Regions from separate parts of the Phytobacter sp. genome, predicted to be linked through region 1. Evidence: predicted binding sites of a transcription regulator. Region 1 holds the regulator's gene; the other holds the start of a gene.
The links. Region 1 encodes sigma-54, which starts transcription at its own class of promoters, with help from an activator protein. Its sites were predicted from a motif close to GTTGGCACANNTTTCGCTNT; they were not measured.
Positions count from the first base shown of each region.

Region 2: a site for sigma-54 is predicted at 5,475-5,494, ahead of AC5JPW_RS10415 (gamma-glutamyltransferase family protein). Genes of this name have one in related genera too.

Region 1 is NZ_JCACPZ010000008.1:1,323,159-1,333,175, forward strand. Features, by position in the region: gene kdsC (3-deoxy-manno-octulosonate-8-phosphatase KdsC) at 1-123, shown strand, start outside; gene lptC (LPS export ABC transporter periplasmic protein LptC) at 120-695, shown strand; gene lptA (lipopolysaccharide ABC transporter substrate-binding protein LptA) at 664-1,224, shown strand; gene lptB (LPS export ABC transporter ATP-binding protein) at 1,231-1,956, shown strand; gene rpoN (RNA polymerase factor sigma-54) at 2,005-3,438, shown strand; gene hpf (ribosome hibernation promoting factor) at 3,461-3,748, shown strand; gene ptsN (PTS IIA-like nitrogen regulatory protein PtsN) at 3,829-4,320, shown strand; gene rapZ (RNase adapter RapZ) at 4,366-5,220, shown strand; gene npr (PTS phosphocarrier protein NPr) at 5,217-5,489, shown strand; gene mtgA (monofunctional biosynthetic peptidoglycan transglycosylase) at 5,515-6,243, opposite strand; gene elbB (isoprenoid biosynthesis glyoxalase ElbB) at 6,240-6,893, opposite strand; gene arcB (aerobic respiration two-component sensor histidine kinase ArcB) at 7,126-9,459, opposite strand; gene mnmL (tRNA modification radical SAM protein MnmL/YtqA) at 9,556-10,017, opposite strand, start outside.
Region 2 is NZ_JCACPZ010000004.1:1,356,851-1,366,867, reverse strand. Features, by position in the region: gene AC5JPW_RS10445 (GntR family transcriptional regulator) at 1-152, shown strand, start outside; gene AC5JPW_RS10440 (aspartate/glutamate racemase family protein) at 149-886, shown strand; gene puuE (allantoinase PuuE) at 916-1,860, shown strand; gene hpxZ (oxalurate catabolism protein HpxZ) at 1,906-2,292, opposite strand; gene AC5JPW_RS10425 (AtzE family amidohydrolase) at 2,289-3,662, opposite strand; gene hpxX (oxalurate catabolism protein HpxX) at 3,659-3,847, opposite strand; gene AC5JPW_RS10415 (gamma-glutamyltransferase family protein) at 3,857-5,440, opposite strand; gene AC5JPW_RS10410 (MurR/RpiR family transcriptional regulator) at 5,554-6,393, shown strand; gene AC5JPW_RS10405 (pyridoxal-phosphate-dependent aminotransferase family protein) at 6,596-7,834, shown strand; gene hpxK (allantoate amidohydrolase) at 7,834-9,075, shown strand; gene AC5JPW_RS10395 (amidohydrolase) at 9,178-9,948, opposite strand.

The DNA.
Region 1 (10,017 bases):
CTGATTCCCCGCGCGGACTATGTCACGCATATTGCCGGTGGGCGTGGGGCCGTTCGTGAAGTTTGCGATTTATTATTACTGGCGCAAGGTAAATTTGATGAGGCCAAAGGGCAATCGATATGAGTAAAACCAGACGTTGGGTCATCATTGTGCTGGCGCTGATCGTACTGGTACTGATTGGTGTAAACCTTGCAGACCGGGATCAAGCCGCCCCCGTAACCACGAATAGCAGCGACCCGACGTATAAAAGCGAGCACACAGATACGGTTGTCTATAGTCCTGAAGGTGCGCTGAACTACCGATTGATTGCTCAGCATGTGGAATATTTCTCCGCAGACGCGATCACATGGTTCACCCAACCCGTGCTGACGACGTTCGATAAAGATAAAATTCCGACATGGTCCATTAAGGCGGATAAAGCAAAGCTCACCAATGACAGAATGCTTTATCTTTACGGCCATGTTGAAGTCAATGCACTGACAGCAGACGCTCAACTACGAAAAATTACGACGGATAACGCCCAGATCAATCTGGTCACTCAGGATGTGACCTCTGACGATCAGGTAACGTTATACGGAACAACATTCAATTCCACCGGCCTGAAAATGCGCGGCAATTTACGCAGCAAAACCGCAGAGCTGATTGAAAAGGTTAGAAGCTCATATGAAATTCAAAACAAACAAACTCAGCCTTAATGTTGTCCTGGCCAGCGCACTTCTTGCTGCCAGCATCCCGGCATTTGCGGTAACTGGCGATACCGAGCAACCTATCCATATCGACTCTGATCAGCAGTCTTTGGATATGCAAGGCAATGTCGTTACCTTCACTGGTAATGTCGTTGTGACGCAAGGAACAATCAAAATCAATGCGGACAAAGTTGTCGTCACTCGCCCTGGTGGGCAACAGGGTAAAGAAGTCATTGACGGCTTTGGTAATCCAGCCACCTTCTACCAGTTGCAGGACAATGGTAAACCGGTGAAAGGACATGCCTCACAGATGCATTACGAACTGGAAAAAGATTTTGTGATCCTGACTGGCAATGCCTATCTGGAACAGCTTGATAGCAATATCAAAGGCGACAAAATCACCTATCTGGTTAAAGAGCAGAAAATGCAGGCGTTTAGTGAGAAAGGTAAACGTGTGACCACGGTTCTGGTACCGTCGCAACTGCAAGATAAGAGCAATACCCAGAACCCAGCCCCGGCGCAAAAAAAGAGTAACTAATTCGTTATGGCAACATTAACTGCAAAGAATCTCGCTAAGGCCTACAAAGGCCGTCGTGTCGTGGAAGACGTTAGCCTGACCGTCAATTCAGGTGAAATTGTTGGCCTGTTAGGCCCTAACGGCGCAGGGAAAACCACAACATTTTATATGGTTGTCGGTATTGTGCCGCGAGATGCAGGCAACATCATCATTGATGATGAAGATATCAGCCTGTTACCACTGCATGCTCGAGCACGCCGTGGCATTGGATACCTGCCTCAGGAAGCCTCCATTTTCCGTCGCCTTAGCGTCTTCGATAACCTAATGGCCGTTCTGCAAATTCGCGATGATCTGAGCGCTGAACAGCGAACAGACCGTGCGAATGAGCTGATGGAAGAGTTCCACATTGAACATCTTCGTGACAACCTGGGCCAGGCACTCTCCGGTGGTGAACGCCGCCGTGTAGAAATTGCCCGAGCATTAGCCGCTAACCCTAAATTTATCTTGCTTGATGAGCCGTTTGCAGGCGTCGATCCGATTTCCGTTATCGATATCAAACGTATCATTGAACATTTACGTGACAGCGGACTCGGTGTGTTGATTACCGACCATAACGTACGTGAAACGTTGGCGGTCTGTGAGCGCGCTTATATCGTGAGTCAGGGTCACTTAATTGCCCACGGTACTCCACAGCAAATCCTTGAAGACGAACACGTTAAGCGCGTATATCTTGGGGAAGACTTCAGACTCTGATAGGGTAGAGTTTATTGACGTGTTTAGTCGGAGAAGACTGCTCTGAATATGAAGCAAGGTTTGCAATTAAGGCTGAGCCAGCAGCTCGCCATGACGCCGCAGTTGCAGCAGGCTATTCGCCTGTTACAGCTGTCCACGTTGGAACTCCAGCAAGAACTCCAGCAAGCGCTGGAGAGTAACCCATTGCTGGAACAAACCGATCTTCATGAAGAAGTGGAAGCGCAGCAGTCCCAGGACAATGAGAACCTCGACACCGTAGACGCTCTTGAGCAAAAAGAGATGCCTGAGGAACTGCCGCTGGATGCCAGTTGGGATGAAATTTATACCGCAGGCACCCCCTCCGGCAGCAGCACCGATTATATCGACGACGAACTCCCTATTTATCAGGGCGAAACCACCCAGTCACTTCAGGATTACCTGATGTGGCAGGTTGAGTTAACGCCGTTCTCCGATACCGATCGGGCGATTGCCACCTCGATTGTGGATGCTGTAGACGATACCGGATACCTCACCGTCCCCCTGGAAGACATTCTGGAAAGCATGGGAGACGAAGAGATTGGGCTTGATGAAGTCGAAGCCGTGCTAAAGCGTATCCAGCGTTTCGATCCGGTAGGCGTTGCTGCAAAAGATCTGCGCGACTGCCTGCTGATCCAACTTTCTCAGTTCGCAAAAGAGACGCCCTGGCGTGAAGAGGCGCAGCTCATTATCAGCGATCATCTCGATCTACTTGCAAACCATGATTTCCGCACACTCATGCGCGTCACCCGTCTGAAAGAAGATGTGCTGAAAGAAGCGGTGAATCTGATCCAGTCGCTGGATCCTCGCCCGGGTCAATCGATCCAGACCGGCGAACCTGAGTATGTCATTCCTGATGTGCTGGTGCGCAAGCACAACGCCCGTTGGGTTGTTGAGCTGAATTCAGACAGTATCCCGCGTCTGCAAATTAACCAGCACTATGCTGCCATGTGCGGCGGAGCCCGTAACGATGCCGACAGCCAGTTTATTCGCAGTAATCTGCAGGACGCGAAGTGGCTGATTAAAAGCCTGGAAAGCCGTAACGACACGCTCTTACGCGTAAGCCGCTGTATTGTGGAGCAGCAGCAAGCCTTTTTCGAACAGGGAGAGGAGTTTATGAGACCGATGGTGCTGGCTGATATCGCCCAGGCCGTTGAGATGCATGAATCCACCATCTCTCGTGTCACCACTCAAAAATACCTTCACAGTCCGCGAGGCATTTTTGAGCTCAAGTATTTTTTCTCCAGCCACGTCAATACTGAAGGCGGTGGCGAAGCCTCGTCGACTGCTATACGTGCGCTGGTGAAAAAATTGATCGCCGCAGAAAACCCTGCGAAACCACTGAGTGACAGTAAACTGACGTCCATACTGTCCGATCAGGGGATTATGGTCGCGCGGCGAACCGTTGCAAAATATCGAGAGTCTTTATCCATTCCGCCGTCAAATCAGCGTAAACAGCTGGTCTGACCCAACCGATAAGGAAGACACTATGCAGCTTAACATCACAGGACAGAACGTCGAGATCACCGAGGCCCTGCGTGAATTTGTGAATGCCAAATTTGCGAAACTCGAACAATACTTCGAGAGGATTAATCAGGTCTATATTGTGTTGAAAGTGGAGAAAGTGACTCATACCTCGGATGCAACTTTGCATGTTAATGGTGGTGAAATTCACGCCAGTGCGGAAGGTCAGGATATGTATGCTGCTATCGACGGTTTAATTGATAAACTGGCGCGTCAACTGACGAAACATAAAGATAAACTGAAACAACACTAATTGTCCGGGCTGGCGTCTGGCGCGTACCACCCTACCGTAACCCGGTAGGGTGTTTGCACTGGCGACGCTTAGGTGAAATTATGATGAACAACGATTCCGCTCTACAATTGAGCAATGTCCTTAACCAGGAATGTACGCGTAGTGGTGTTCACTGCCAGAGCAAAAAACGTGCGCTGGAGATAATCAGTGAGCTCGCTGCAAAACAGCTAAGCCTGCCACCTCAGGTGGTTTTCGAGGCTATCCTTACGCGCGAGAAAATGGGCAGTACGGGCATTGGCAACGGGATAGCCATCCCGCACGGTAAACTCGAAGAAGATACCCTTCGGGCGGTCGGTGTGTTCGTGCAACTGGAAACACCGATTGCATTTGATGCTATTGATAACCAACCCGTCGATCTGCTGTTTGCTCTCCTGGTGCCAGCCGATCAAACCAAAACGCATTTGCATACCCTCTCGTTAGTGGCAAAACGTCTGGCGGATAAAACCATTTGTCGCCGCCTGCGCTCTGCACAAAGTGATGAAGAGCTGTACCAGATAATCACGCTGACAGAAGGCGAACAGGACGATGCGTAATGTATTAGTCGCCGTGTTATCCGGCGTTGCGAGGAGAAATGGCCCATGGTCCTGATGATCGTAAGTGGTCGTTCGGGTTCCGGTAAATCGGTCGCCCTGCGTGCACTGGAAGACATGGGATTTTACTGCGTTGATAACCTGCCGGTGGTACTGCTGCCTGAGCTGGCGAGAACGCTTGCCGACAGACAAACCTCTGCTGCCGTTAGTATTGACGTACGTAATATGCCAGAGTCGCCAGAAATCTTTGAGCAGGCCATGAACAACCTGCCGGATTATTTCTCGCCACAACTGCTGTTCCTGGACGCCGACCGCAACACCCTGATTCGTCGTTACAGCGACACGCGTCGCCTGCACCCGCTTTCCAGCAAAAACTTGTCTCTGGAAAGCGCCATCGATGAAGAGAGCAACCTGCTTGAACCGTTACGTTCTCGTGCCGACCTGATTGTCGACACGTCTGAAATGTCGGTGCATGAGCTGGCAGAAATGCTGCGTACCCGATTGCTCGGCAAACGCGAGCGCGAGTTGACCATGGTGTTCGAATCTTTCGGTTTCAAGCACGGTATTCCGATTGATGCCGATTACGTCTTTGACGTGCGCTTTTTGCCAAACCCGCACTGGGATCCCAAACTGCGCCCGATGACGGGTCTCGATAAGCCTGTTGCCGCCTTCCTCGACAGACACACCGAAGTTCACAACTTTATCTACCAGACGCGCAGCTATCTTGAGCTGTGGCTTCCTATGCTTGAAACCAACAACCGAAGCTATCTGACGGTCGCCATCGGTTGTACGGGCGGTAAGCACCGTTCCGTCTATGTTGCTGAACAACTTGCCGACTACTTCCGTTCACGCGGTAAAAACGTTCAGTCTCGTCATCGTACGCTGGAAAAACGCAAAACATGACCGTAAAACAAACTGTTGAAATCACCAATAAGCTGGGCATGCACGCGCGCCCGGCGATGAAGCTGTTTGAACTGGTTCAGGGGTTTGACGCAGAAGTTCTCTTACGTAATGACGAGGGTACAGAAGCCGAAGCCAGCAGTGTGATTGCCCTGCTGATGCTGGATTCAGCGAAAGGACGTCAAATTGAGGTTGAAGCGACGGGCCCTCAGGAAGAAGAAGCCCTGGCAGCCGTTATCGCGCTGTTTATTGCCGGGTTTGACGAAGAATAGCCCTCTCCTTGCAGAGAGGGCATTATCAATGGAGCTTGTTGCGCTCCAGAAACGCTTCCCCACCTAACTGGCGCATCTGGCGCAGGATCCACGCCTGTCGGCTGCGTACATACCCCGAAGGTGCATCCGCCCGAAAACGGACAGGGTTCGGCAACACTGCGGCGAGAAGTGCCGCTTCCGACATCGTGAGCTTGCTGGCGGGCTTACGGAAATAGCGCTGTGACGCCTCTTCCACCCCAAACACGCCCTCACCAAACTCAGCAATATTCAGGTAGACGGTGAGTATGCGCCGCTTGGTCCAGACCACTTCAGTGGTCAGCGTCAGACCAGCTTCAAGCCCTTTACGAATCCAGCTTTTACCGTCCCACAACAGCAGGTTTTTCACCGTTTGCTGTGAAATGGTTGATGCACCACGAATACGGTTTTCATGTCGCTCATTGTGAGACAAGGCTTTTTCGATGGCACCAAAATCCAGCCCCCAGTGATCCGGGAATCGTTGATCTTCAGCTGCAATAACCGCCAGAGCGGCCCAGGGGGAAATATCATCCATGCTCACCCAGTCTGAATGGGCGACGTAGCTGAAATTCCCCGTCAGCCAGGCCCCTAACTGCCGTTCAACCATGACAGCTGAGAACGGCACTGGCATAAAGCTGAACAGCAGAATGCCACCACCCCAAAAAACTGCCAGAGCCAGTATCACCCGCAGCAATAAACGTTTGAGACGAGTTTTCAGCGGACCTCCCAGTCCCTTCATTCAGCCAGCACCAGCACACGCGCCACTAGCTTTTCGATCCCGGTTGCCGCTTGTGCGATGTTCTCTGCCAGCATGTATGCAGGGGTGGTAACCACTTTATTGTCCTCGTCCACCACGATATCTTCCACGGGACAAGGAACATGCTCAGCCCCCATCTCTTCAAGGACTTCAGCCGTATCAATATCGGTACCGATGGTGATACGCAGAGGGAAATCGAAAATTTTTGGCAGCATAGCAGGGGCAATACAGATAAAACCAAGGGGTTTGCCTGCCTGGTGCATTTCCAGAGCCAGGCGTTTTAAGCCGGCATCCACTTCGCATTCACTTCCCTTACTTGCAAAGTTGCTGAGGTTTTTCGCCGCACCAAATCCACCCGGCACAATCAACGCATCCAGATCGTTTACTGATGCATAGGCGAGTGACTGTATAGATCCGCGTGCAATACGGGCCGCTTCGATTAACACATTGCGGCTTTCGTTCATGGGATCACCGTTAAGATGGTTGATCACATCAGACTGGAGTTTATCGGGAGCAAAACAGACGGCCTCAGCGCCTTCCCGAGCGATCGCAAGGAGTGTCAGGACTGCTTCATGGATCTCCGAACCGTCGTAAACCCCTGCGCCACTAAGAACAACACCGACTTTTTTCATTTTGCTCATCCTTTATGCAACGGCTTTCGATAATTAAATATTTTGATAAGGGCGCTATGCTTCACACATTTCACTGATTGATGTAACAAATCATTTAAGATTTGCTATCTTATGTGCGTGCAGTTCAAATTTTTCAGACTGCGCCCTTGTAAATAAAAAACTATAACATTACGGCGCAGCCACGATTTCCCTGGTGTTGGCGCAGTATTCGCGCACCCCGGTTAATCCGGGGTCATTTTTTTCCAGCGTTTGCTACCCAGGCTTTCAGGACTGCAACATCGTTTGGCCATTCCTGTTTCATCTCATCGATCCATTCACCGACGTTATCCCACCATGCCGGAAGATCCGGAGACTGGATCTGCTGCCCTAACTGTTGCAAATGGCGCAACCCGATCGACCCTGCAGCGCCCTTGATCTTATGCCCCTCTTCCACGATCCCTTTTTGATCTCGGGCCGTCAGGTTTGATTCCAGCACGCTGACATAACCAGGCATCATTTTCTCAAAGACGGCCAGTCCATCGGTAATGAGTTTCGGCCCCACCAGCTCGATGTACTGTTCGAGCATGTCTATATCCAGCAGATTTTGTGATTTGTTATCCATCGCGGTCATCGTCACATCCTCATCATCACAGGTATCCCAGAATTTTTTAATCATGGCAGTTAATGCCGGGACCGCCAGCGGTTTGCTCAGGACGTCGTCCATCCCCGCTTCCAGATACTCGTTTTTATCTTTCAGCACATTAGCGGTCAGTGCAACCAGAGGCGGCAGCTCTTCACGAGCAAACTGACTGGTCAACAGGCGGGAGATATCCAGGCCGGTCATGTCCGGCAACTGAATGTCCAGTAGAACCAGGTCATATTCACCGGGCTGGAACATCTCCAGCGCGGCTTTACCTGTCATGGCCACATCGACACTGCTACCCAGTTTCTCCAGCACAGATCGGGCAACAATAACGTTCAGCTCGATATCTTCCACCAACAGCACATGCAGCGCAGGCAACGGCATATCGTCGTCTTCGAAGGCATCTTCCACCTCTTCCGCCACCGCAGGCGCATGCACGGTCAGGGTGAAGAGGGAGCCTTTGCCGGCCTGGCTGGTGACGACAATATCCCCGCCCATGCTTTTTGCCAGACGGCGGGATACCGCAAGGCCAATGCCGGTACCAGTGGCCGGTTTTCCGCCATGGCTGTCTTTGACCTGGTAATACATGGCGAAGATTTTATCGAGCTCTTCACGAGGAATGCCGATGCCAGAATCCTCCACTTCAAAGTGCAGAATATCGTCCGCATCAAAGCGCACACGCACCGTCACCTGCCCTTCACGGGTAAATTTAACGGCGTTGCTGATCAGGTTCCACAGAATCTGGCGCAAGCGTGTGCCATCGGTCACCACTTTATGCGGCAGCGGTAAAGTCGGCTCCATCACAAACCGTAGCCCCTTCTGGTGCGCCTGCAGACCCGACAGGTTCTCCAGATCCGCCAGGAAGCTGGTGAAATCGATAGGTTGGTTATCGAGTTGGACTTTGCGGCGCTCCATCTTATCCATATCGATAATATCGTTGAAAATATTACCCAGTGTGACGGCTGAAACGTGGATAGTTTTGAGGTATTTCTCCTGCTCGTCGGTCAACTCGGTATCCAGCAGGATCCTGCTCAAGCCCACAATGCCATTCAGCGGTGTACGCAGCTCATGGCTGATAGTGGAGATAAAGGTGGTCTTATCGCGGCTGGCACGCTCCAGGGCGTCCTGATAACGTTTACGCTCGGTAATATCGCGTCCGAAGCCCATGAGCCCGTGACGCTTGCCTACGCGGTCGTAATAGGGGACTTTACGAATTTCAAAACAGGCCTTACGACCATCCGGGTAATCCAGCCACTGCTCATAGGTGAGCGATACGTTGTGACGGAAGACTTTTTCATCCGTTTCAATGACTTTCTCCGATGCTTCAGGAGAATATACGTCCTGAGGCTTCAGATTGATCAACTGCTTCTCACTTTTGCCGGTCAGCAATTCCATCGCCCGGTTGCAGCCAGAAAATTCTTTATCTTCATTGCGATAGAACACCAGATCGGGTGAAGCATCGAGGAAAGAACGTAAAAACGTCGACTGCTGCTCAAGCTGGATTTGCGTCTGCTCGCGTTCCTGCATCTCAATCTTGAGCTGTTCAAAGGTTGCCTGACGCTCAGCTTCGGCTTTTTCGCGATCGGCCATCTCCTGATTGAGCCGGGTGATGTTCTCTTTTAGCTTAACGTTGAGTTTGAGGTCGCGGTCGCGCATCTCTTCCAGCTTATCGACCAACCGTGAGAGGCGCTGGCGCGACTCTTCAAGTTGTTCCACCACCACCGACAGAAAGTAGACCGCCCAGGGCGTGATCAGCAAACCAAAGAAAATCGACCGGATAACGTCGATGTTTTCAACCTGGCCCTGCAACACCATCGTCACCGCCATTTGCACAACGATGGCGAGTACCACCAGCGCCAGTGCCAGTAGCATGGAGAAACGCACCAGGCCGAGCTTCATCATCAGGTCGACGTAATACTGCGCCAGTAAACGAATTTGCTTCATAACGATTTCCTCAAACAAGTCCGCTCAATAATACTCAATTCTGAGCAAGGCGTTGAAGGTTGTGCGAAAAATGCGGTAACGATTGAGGTTTGGCATTCACTCGGGGAATGATTTAGCAGTGTGAGGTACCCAGCATCGTCCCAGCGCCGAGCCCTGAACACCCTGATCATTGAGATAACGATCCAGTTCCACCATGCCCGTCCAGCGATTTTCACACCAGAGCGGAGCTAAAAGGGTTGGACGGCGTGCGCTGGCGGAAATGCGGTGGTAAATCACCTGCGGCGGCGTGTGGCGAATCATCTCACCGGCAGTCAGCGTGTACTCTTCAAGCTCAATACCGTTTAGCCTGCCCGCTTCCCAAGCCTTTGCCATAATGCTGCCTTTTACAATATGCAAAGGGTGCAGCTTTATGCCGTCTACACCCGTCTCCACGACACGCTGGAGCGTTTGCAGACATTCAGCCTGACCTTCGCCCGGCAGACCGACAATAAGATGGCTACAGACCTTTAATCCACGCTCACGTGCCAGCCGGGTGGTGTTCTGGTAGCAGGCGAAATC
Region 2 (10,017 bases), on a different contig from region 1:
TCGAATTACTGCGTAAAAAAGACCTCAAGGCGCTCAGTCACGCGCTGTCGCACCACTTCGATCACATCGTTTCCAGCCTCAGTTTTGAGCGCGGTGGCGAGGTCCTTCCCGACTTTGCGCGTCTGTTTGGCGCAGCAGGAGAACAGTCATGACAGCAATCTGTATACAAGTGATCAATCCCAACACCAGTCCGGAGATGACCCATACCATTGCCAGTGCCGCCCGCAGCGTTGCCGCACCGGGCACCACCATACTGGCGAGCTGTCCGACGCAGGGCGTAGAGTCTATTGAAGGTCACTTTGATGAAGCCATTGCTGCCATCGGCGTGCTGGAGCAAATCAAGCACGGTAAAGAGCAGGGGGCGCAGGGGCATGTGATTGCCTGCTTTGGTGATCCGGGTTTGCTGGCTGCGCGCGAGCTGGCAAGCGGGCCGGTCGTCGGTATTGCGGAAGCCGCGATGCACGTGGCAACGCTTGTCGCGACACGCTTTTCCATCGTCACCACGCTGCCGCGCACGGTGATCATTGCCCGCCATTTATTGCAGCAATACGGTTTTGAACACCACTGTGCTGCGGTGCATGCGATCGATTTACCGGTGCTGGCGCTCGAAGATGGCACGGGTCTTGCTCAGCAGAAAGTACGCGAGCGTTGTATACAAGCCAAACGGGAAGACAATAGCGGTGCGATTGTTCTCGGTTGCGGTGGGATGGCGAACCTGGCGCAGGAGCTGACGCAGGAGCTGGGGATTCCGGTGATTGATGGCGTCACGGCGGCGGTGAAGATGGTGGAAGCCCTCATCGGACTGGGGCTTGGCACCAGCAAATATGGCGACCTCGCGTATCCCAATAAAAAGCCACTCTCCGGATGCTTTGAAATGCTGAGCTGAGGGTGGCCCCAAAAAGAGGTCGAATTAGCATGCATTCAGATATGGACAAGCCCGTCTGGCACTTTACCACCGACTACCCGCGCGATATGGCGGGGTACGCCGGAAACCCTCCCCATGCGCAGTGGCCTGGCGGTGCGCGTATTGCCGTGCAGTTTGTCCTTAATTTTGAAGAGGGCGGAGAAAACCACGTGCTGCATGGTGACGCGGGCTCCGAGCAGTTCCTGTCCGACATCATCGGCGCTGCCAGCTACCCGGCGGTACATCGGTCGATGGACTCACTGTATGAATACGGCTCCCGCGCAGGCTTCTGGCGTATACACAACGAATTTCAGAAGCGCGGTTTGCCGCTCACGGTGTTTGGCGTGGCGATGGCGCTGGCGCGCAACCCGGAGATCGTCTCAGCGATCAAAGCGGCGGATTACGACGTGGTCAGTCACGGCTGGCGCTGGATCCACTATCAGGATCTCGATATCCAGACCGAGCGCCAGCACATGCAGCAGGCGCTGGAGATCCTGACCACGCTGTTTGGCAAAACGCCGATCGGCTGGTACACCGGGCGCGACAGCCCGAATACCCGCAAGCTGGTGGTGGAGCAGGGGGGCCTGTTGTATGACAGTGACTACTACGGCGACGATCTGCCGTTCTGGACAATGGTCGATCGGAAGCCGCATCTGATCGTGCCCTACACGCTTGATGCCAATGATATGCGCTTTGCCACTGCGCAGGGCTTTAACACCGCCGAGCAGTTCTATACCTACCTGAAAGACAGTTTTGATGTGTTGTATGAAGAGGGGGAGATCGCGCCGAAGATGATGTCGATTGGTATGCACTGTCGCCTGTTGGGACGTCCAGGGCGCTTTAAGGCGTTGCAGCGTTTTCTTGATTACGTGCAGGGGCATGAAGGGGTATGGATCTGCCGCCGCCAGGAGATCGCCGAGCACTGGATGAAGACACACCCGTATACTCCAGAGTGAGTTTTTACCCTCTCCCTGAAAGGGAGAGGGAGCAAACCATCTACCTCACCCCATCAAACTCACATGTGCTGCCACAATTCGCCAGCCGTAAGGAAATTTCACCCAGGTTTGCATCTGGCGGCCAATCCGCTCGCTGTTCTCACGTGTAAATTCCGTGCTCGCCACCGCCATATCCTCTCCATAGGCCGTAATCGTGGTATGGCGCAGCAGCCTATCCAGCCCGGCTGATGGACGGGCATTGCGAAACTCGCGAATCGCCTCAATGCCGTACAAATTCTCCGTTGCGCCATAACGTACCGTGCGGGGATCGGACCAGAACAGCTCATCCAGCACCTCGACATCATTACTGATAAGCGCCTGCTCATAGCGGTAAAACGCGGCAGTGACCTCATTCAACACGGCGGGGCGATCGATATTTTCTCTGTTCATCATGCTTCCTGTGAGTAAAGAATACCTGTCTGCTCCAGTCGCCACGCGGCCTGTAAGCAGCGCGACTCCTGCCAGGGGGCGGCAATAATTTGGACACCAATCGGTAGCCCCGAGGCCGTCCTGACGGGCACGGTCACCACTGGCAGACCCAGAAACGATATTGGCTGGGTCAGCATGCCCATACTGGCTTTAACCGGAAGATCCGCATTGTTGATGCGCATTGTCTGGGCACCGATCGGCGTGGCACTGCAAGGCGTTGCGGGAGCCAGCAACAGATCGATCCCCTCAAACAGCGGCAAGGTTTTATCACGAAACCAGGCGCGAAAACGCTGGGCCTGAGTGTACCAGGCGGAAGGCGTCATGGCCCCTGCCAGTAAACGCTCGCGGGAGTTAAGCTCGAATGCTTGCGCATCGGTACGCAGTGCGGGCAGATAGTGGTTTCCCCCTTCGGCGGCAGACAGCAAAAAGGCAGCGCTGCGGGCCAGCTCGGCCTCCGGCAGAATCAACGACTGTTCAGCGCCCAGTGCCCGCGCCACGGCAGCGACAGCCTCACGGGCATCGTTGTCACACCAGGTGGAGAAATAGCCCTCCAGCACCGCACATCGTAGCGACCCGTTTGCGCTAAGTGCTGGCAACGTCATCGTGCTCGCATGTTCCGATTGCCAGCGGTCTTCAGCATCCTGCCCCTGCAGGGCGTCGTACACACAGGCCAGATCTTCCACGCTGCGTGCCAGCGGACCAATGTGATCCAGACTGGCGACAAACGGATGACTGCCGGAACGGGACAAGCGCCCAAAGGTTGGTTTTAGTCCCAACACGCCACACAAAGAGGCGGGAACGCGAATAGATCCGTTGGTATCCGTACCCAAGGCAAAATTGACCATCCCGGCGGCCACGGCAGCCGCCGATCCCCCGGACGATCCGCCCGCCACCCGTGAGGTATCTCGTGGGTTGCGCGTGGCACCATAATGGCTGTTTTCGGTGGTAAAACCGTAGGCGTAAGCATCCATATTCAGCGTCCCTGCCAGCATCGCCCCGGCCTGGCTCAACTGATGTAACGCAAAGGCATCTTTCACTGCGGGCGGCTGGGTGCTGAACAGTTTCGCCCCGGCAAGCGTGGTTACCCCTTCCACATCGAACAAATTCTTCACTGCATAAGGCACTCCGGCGAGGGGGGGCAGGGCATCACCGGAAGACAGATGTGCATCGATGCGAGCGGCTTCACTCAGCATTCGCGTGCCGGTGACGCCCGTAAAGGCATTAATCAGCGGGTTAGCCTGCTCAATGTGCGCCAGCGACTGTTGTGCCAGTTCGCCTGCGCTGAAGCTTTTCGCCCGCAATCCTTGCTGAATTTCCCGAATGGACAGATTCATAGTCGATATTCTCCCGCCCCTTCCTGACGCTGCGGCAGGGGAAAGGCCATCAGTGGTTCAGCCATCGCCGCAATACGGGTCAGTTGTATTTCCAGTTCAGCACGGCGGGCATCGTCCAGTGGCACAGCCAGTAGCTGCTCCATCAACCGGATATAGCCCGGCCAGTCAAAGGTATTGTCAGTCATGGTTGCTCCTTAAAAACCGGCTGCACTGCCGTTACTGCGTGGATCGAATGCCCCTTCGAGCATCCCGTTGGGGTGGCGCACTATCGCCCCTGCGTGCCCGGTGGCCTCGCTCAGACCCGGCAGCCACTCCACCTCATGCCCCAGGTCACGCAGAGCCTGGTAAGTTTCTGTACTGAATCCGCCTTCGAGTTTCAGGCTTTCAGAAGCCTGGCCCCAGGTGCGGCCTAACAGCCAGCGCGGGGCGCACACCGCCTGCTGTAAGGGCATGTTCTGCATCACATGGCGGGTAAAAATGGCGGCCTGGGTCTGCGGTTGCCCGTCCCCACCCATGGTGCCGTAGACCATCGTACGGCCATCTTTCAGGCGCGCAGCGGCGGGGTTGAGTGTGTGGAACGGCTGTTTGCCGGGCATTAACGCCAGCAGATGGTCCGGGTCGAGGCTAAAGGCGGCTCCCCGGTTTTGCAGGAGAACGCCGCTCTCCGGCAGCACCACACCGCTGCCAAATTCGTGATAAATGCTCTGAATAAACGACACTGCCAGCCCGTTTTTGTCCACCACGCCCATCCAGACGGTATCGCCGGGGCCTTTACCTTTGCCCCAGGGCGCAGCGCGGGATTCATCAATGCTGGCAGCCAGGGTTTCCAGTGGGGTTTGTTCCAGCAGACTCTGCACCGGGAGGGTGACATGACGAGGATCGGTAATGTAGCGATCGCGCAGGCCAAAGGCTTTTTTGGTGGCTTCTACAATGCGGTGGATGGTCTGCACTTCGCTGGCCTGCGCCATCTCCAGATGGTCTGTGATGCCGAGGATCGCCAGAGAGACCAGCCCCTGGGTCGGCGGCGTCATGTTGAACACCTCGCCCTGACTGTGTGCCAGGCGCAGCGGTACCCGGCGATGGGCGCGATGAGACGCTAAATCGCTGGCGGTCAGCGGCAGGCCGAGGGTCTGCATCTCAGCAGCCATCAACTCTGCCAGCGGACCGCGATAAAAACTGTCCAGCCCATCGGTGGCGAGGCGTGTCAGGGTACGAGCCAGACGCGGCTGACAAAAACGGCTGCCCGCCTGAGGCACGTTGTCTTCCACCAGAAAGGTCTCCGCGAAGCCGGGAACATCGACCAATTCCGGGTATTTGCTTTGGGTGGCGCAGGCCTGAGACTGAGTGACCGGAATTCCGTCGCTGGCGTAACGAATGGCATCTGCCAGCAGGCGCGAGAGCGGTAACTGCCCGCCGCCGAGGGTGGCAGAAAATTTTAGCGCCTCATCCCAGCCACTGAGCGTGCCCGGTACGGTGAGGGCGGCAAGCGTACCACGATGGGGGATCTGCGTATGCCCGGCGTAAAAATCCAGTGTGGCCTTCTGTCCGGCAGCACCGCTGGCATCGATGGCCAGCGGTTCTCCCTCCGCAGGCACAATCAGCCAGAATCCGTCGCCGCCAATCCCGTTCATATGGGGGTAAACCACCGCAATGGTGGAGGCAGCAGCAACCATCGCTTCAATGGCGTTACCGCCGTGGCGCAGTACCGACAATGCCGACTCGCTGGCAAGGTGGTGGGGCGTTACGGCCATACCGGAGGGGGCCATATTACTTTGCATCGTCACGCTCTCTTTTTCGGTGTAGTCAGAGAGCTAAGCAAGAGCTGTTCCAGATTGACGATAAGCGTTTCAGTGTGTCAGCTTAGAGTGAAACGAAAGTTGCAGGAGGGCCTATGCAGCAGTTAGATACGCGCTTGCGTGAGTGTTACAGTGAATTATCCCCGCAGGAACAACGGGTTGCTTCATTCATTATGGATCATTTCGACGATCTGGTGAGTTATAACAGCGCTGAACTGGCGCGCCTGAGCGGCGTGTCGAAGGCCACCGTCAGCCGTTTGTTTAAGCGCCTGGGTTATGATCGTTTCAAGGAGATGCGCGACGAGCTGCGTACGCTTCGCCAGAGTGGAATGCCGCTTACCGAAAACCGCGACGCGGTACAGGGCAACACGTTGCTGGCACGCCATTACAAGCAGGAGATGGCTAACCTGACTCAGTGGGTGAATGCGCTGGATGCCGTACAATTTGGTGAGGTGGTGCAGGCACTGGGCGAGGCGCGGCGGGTATTTATTCTGGGCCTGCGTAACAGCGCACCTGTGGCACTGCACCTGCGCCAGCAGCTCATGCAAAGCCGGGGGCAGGTGTATGTGATGCCGCAGCCGGGACAGACGCTGGCGGAGGAGTTGGTGGATATCACCCCGGCGGACGTGGTGGTGGTGGTGGCATTTCGTCGTCGCCCACGGGTGATCCGCCCGGTGCTTGAGTCTCTGCAAAAGCAGGGCGTTCCGGTCGTTGCTATCAGTGAGCCGCAGGCCGCGGGCATTGCGACCCTGAGTCGCTGGCATCTGGGCGTGCCGCTCGATAGCGTCTCGGCGTTTGACAGCTATAGCGGGGCAATGAGCCTGGTGAATCTGCTGGCGAATGCGTTGCTACATAACGCGTTGACCGAGGGCCGCCAGCGTATTCATCAGATAGCGTCGTTGTACGCAGAGCTGGATGAACTGGAACAGCGCTAGCGCACCTTAATGGTGCTCTTGCACTCTTGTGGTGATCACTGGTGGCGCAAAATATGTGGCGTAATAAGTACGAAAAAAGAGCAATTTCCTCTGGCTGCCGTGCTGGCATCAGCCATGAGCGTGTGGCACATTAGTTGCAGAAAATATACTAACGAATCTTTTGTTTCACAAATATCGCTTTTGTCTACCACAGGACACGCCCATGTTTGATGCTCAGCAATGTTTGCAAATTAATCCGCCACACCGCCTGCTGATGGGGCCTGGTCCCATTAATGCCGACCCGCGCGTCCTGCGTGCTATGGCGAGCCAACTGGTGGGGCAGTATGACCCGGTGATGACCGGCTACATGAATGAAGTGATGTCCCTCTACCGGGGCGTGTTTCGCACCGAAAACCACTGGACCATGCTGGTGGATGGCACCTCCCGCGCCGGGATCGAGGCCGTGCTGGTCTCTGCTATTCGTCCGGGTGACAAAGTTCTGGTGCCGGTGTTTGGTCGTTTCGGGCATCTGTTGTGCGAAATCGCCCGCCGTTGCCGCGCCGAAGTGCATACCATTGAAGTACCTTGGGGTGAAGTTTTTACCCCGGATCAGATTGAAGATGCCATCAAGCGGGTGAAACCGCGCCTGCTGCTTACCGTACAGGGCGACACCTCCACGACGTTGTTACAACCGCTGGAGCAACTCGGTGAGATTTGCCGCCGTCACGGCGTGCTGTTTTATACCGATGCCACCGCGTCACTGGGCGGCAACGTGCTGGAAACCGACGCCTGGGGGCTGGATGCCGTTTCCGCCGGGTTGCAAAAATGCCTCGGTGGCCCCTCCGGTAGTTCCCCCATCACCCTCAGTCCACAAATGGAAGAGGTCATTCGCGCGCGTAAATGCGTGGAGCAGGGGATCCGTACCGACACCCACCACGATGGCGATGACGAGATGATCTACTCCAACTATTTCGATCTTGGCATGGTGATGGACTACTGGGGGCCGGAGCGCCTGAACCACCATACTGAAGCCACCAGCATGCTGTTTGCTGCCCGTGAATGCGCCCGCATTATGCTTGAAGAGGGGATGGATGCGCTGATTGCACGTCATGAGCTGCACGGTCGCGCCATGCTGGCGGGCATCCAGGGCATGGGGCTGGACGTGTTCGGTGACATTCGCCACAAAATGAATAACGTGCTCGGCGTGGTGATCCCGTCTGTTGTTCACGGCGAAGAGGTACGTAAGCGCCTGCTGGATGATTTCCATATCGAGATCGGCACCTCCTTTGGCCCACTGCAGGGCAAAATCTGGCGTATCGGCACTATGGGCTATAACGCCCGTAAAGACTGCGTGCTGCAAACCCTGACCGCGCTGGAAGCGGTGCTCAATCGGCTTGGTTTCCGTACCGTACAGGGTGAAGGGATGCAGGCGGCGTGGAACGTCTATGAAGGGGCGGTGTGATGATGACGGCCGATGAGGCTGATCGCGCCGCACGCCGGGTGATGGCGCGTTGCGATGCGCTGGCGCAGATCAGTGAAACACCGGGTCAACTGACCCGGGTGTACCTCTCCCCGGAGCACATGCGTGCCAACGTGCTGGTTGCTCAATGGATGCAGGAAGCCGGTATGCTCACCTGGCAGGATGCGGTAGGCAATATCTGCGGTCGCTATGAAGCCGCCCGTGAGGGGGCTCCGGCAGTGCTGCTGGGGTCGCACCTCGATACCGTGCGGGATGCCGGGCGTTACGACGGCATGCTCGGCGTACTGACCGCCATCGAAGTGGTCGACAGTTTGCATCGTCAGGGGCTACAAGGTGACCAGGCGGTGGAAATCGTCGGTTTTGCCGATGAAGAAGGCACGCGTTTTAACATTACTCTGTTGGGGAGTCGTGGGTTAACCGGCAGCTGGCCTTCAGACTGGCTGGAGTGTGAAGATGCGCAGGGTGTGAGCGTGGCGCAGGCGATGGTGAATGTGGGGCTGGACCCGGCACGGCTTGCGCTGGCTGAGCGAAAAAAAGCGGACTTCTCTGCCTATCTTGAGCTGCACATTGAACAGGGGCCGGTACTGGAACAGGCCGATTTACCCCTCGGCGTGGTTACTGCTATCAACGGTGCGCGCAGGCTGACCTGTCGCTTTACCGGAGAGGCCGGGCATGCGGGTACGGTACCAATGAGCCATCGTCGGGATGCCCTGACCGCCGCAGCGCAGTGGATAACCTTCGTGGAACAACAGACGCATAAGTCAGGCCCTGAGCAGGTGGCGACCGTCGGGACACTGCAGTGTGAGCCGGGGGCGGTGAACGTGATTCCGGGCTCGGTGACACTGACGCTGGATATCCGCAGTCCCAATGATGAACAGCGCGAAGCGTTGCTGACAACGTTGCTGGATGAAGCCGGGCGCATTGCTGCTGAGCGCGGGCTGTCATTCAGCCATGATATTTTCTACTCGATTGCGGCGACACCCTGTGATGCAGCATTGCGCGATGTGCTGGCTGACGCGGTCAGCGAAGTACAGGGCAGGGCGCTGTTGCTGCCAAGCGGCGCCGGTCATGATGCCATTGCGATTGCTGAACGCTGGCCGTCGGCGATGCTGTTTGTGCGCTGCGACAGGGGGATCAGTCATCACCCGGCTGAAAGCGTGCTGGCGGAGGATGTGGCGCAGGCGCTGCGGGCGTACAGTGCAGCGCTCCGCAAGCTGATTTAGTAGGGTGCGGTTCCCCTCACCTCAGACCGCTCAAAACGGTTCCCTCGCCCTTTTGGGGAGAGGGTTAGGGTGAGGGGAACAGTCTGGAACAGCGTTAAACACTCAATCCAATGTAAACGGATCGGCGTCCTGCCAGGCGGGGAACTTCTCGCGATACTCTTTTAGCGCGGTCAGCGACAGCTCTGCATCAATGCGCGTGGCCTGATGCGGCTCGGCCGTCGCAATCACTTCACCCTGCGGGTTAATCACCCGGCTGTCACCGCGATAATGATGGCCATTACCATCGGTACCGACGCGGTTACACCCTGCCACATAGGCCAGGTTTTCAATTGCACGCGCCACCAGCAGCGACTGCCAGTGCAGCGAACGCGGTGCAGGCCAGTTCGCCACATACAGCGCCAGATCGTAATCATCGCGGTTACGTGACCAGACCGGGAAGCGCAGGTCGTAACAGACCAGCGGCAAAATTCGCCAGCCGCGCCATTCAAACACCACGCGCTCGTGACCTGCTTCGTAGTGATGATGTTCATCGGCCATGCGGAACAGATGGCGTTTATCGTAGAAATGGACCTGCCCTTCCGGCTCAACCAGCAGGAAGCGGTTGACCGGGCCGCGTTCGGTTTGCAGCGCAGCACTGCCCGCAATCAACGCGTTCGTCTGTTTGGCTTTGCTCTGCATCCAGGCCACCACATCTTGCTGGGGCAGCGACTGCTTTGCCGCTTCCATGGCAAAGCCAGTGGTGAACATTTCCGGCAGGATGATGACATCACGCCCGGTAACCTCTTCCAGTTGACGGTCGAAGTGGCGCAAGTTCGCTGGGCCGTCCATCCAGACCAGCGGTTGTTGTAGCAGCGTTAATTTTAAACCCGGCACGATTAAGCTCTCCTGAAACAGCATTTTTACACTGTAGCACGAGAAAAAGAGATGTTGTGGGAATAAAAA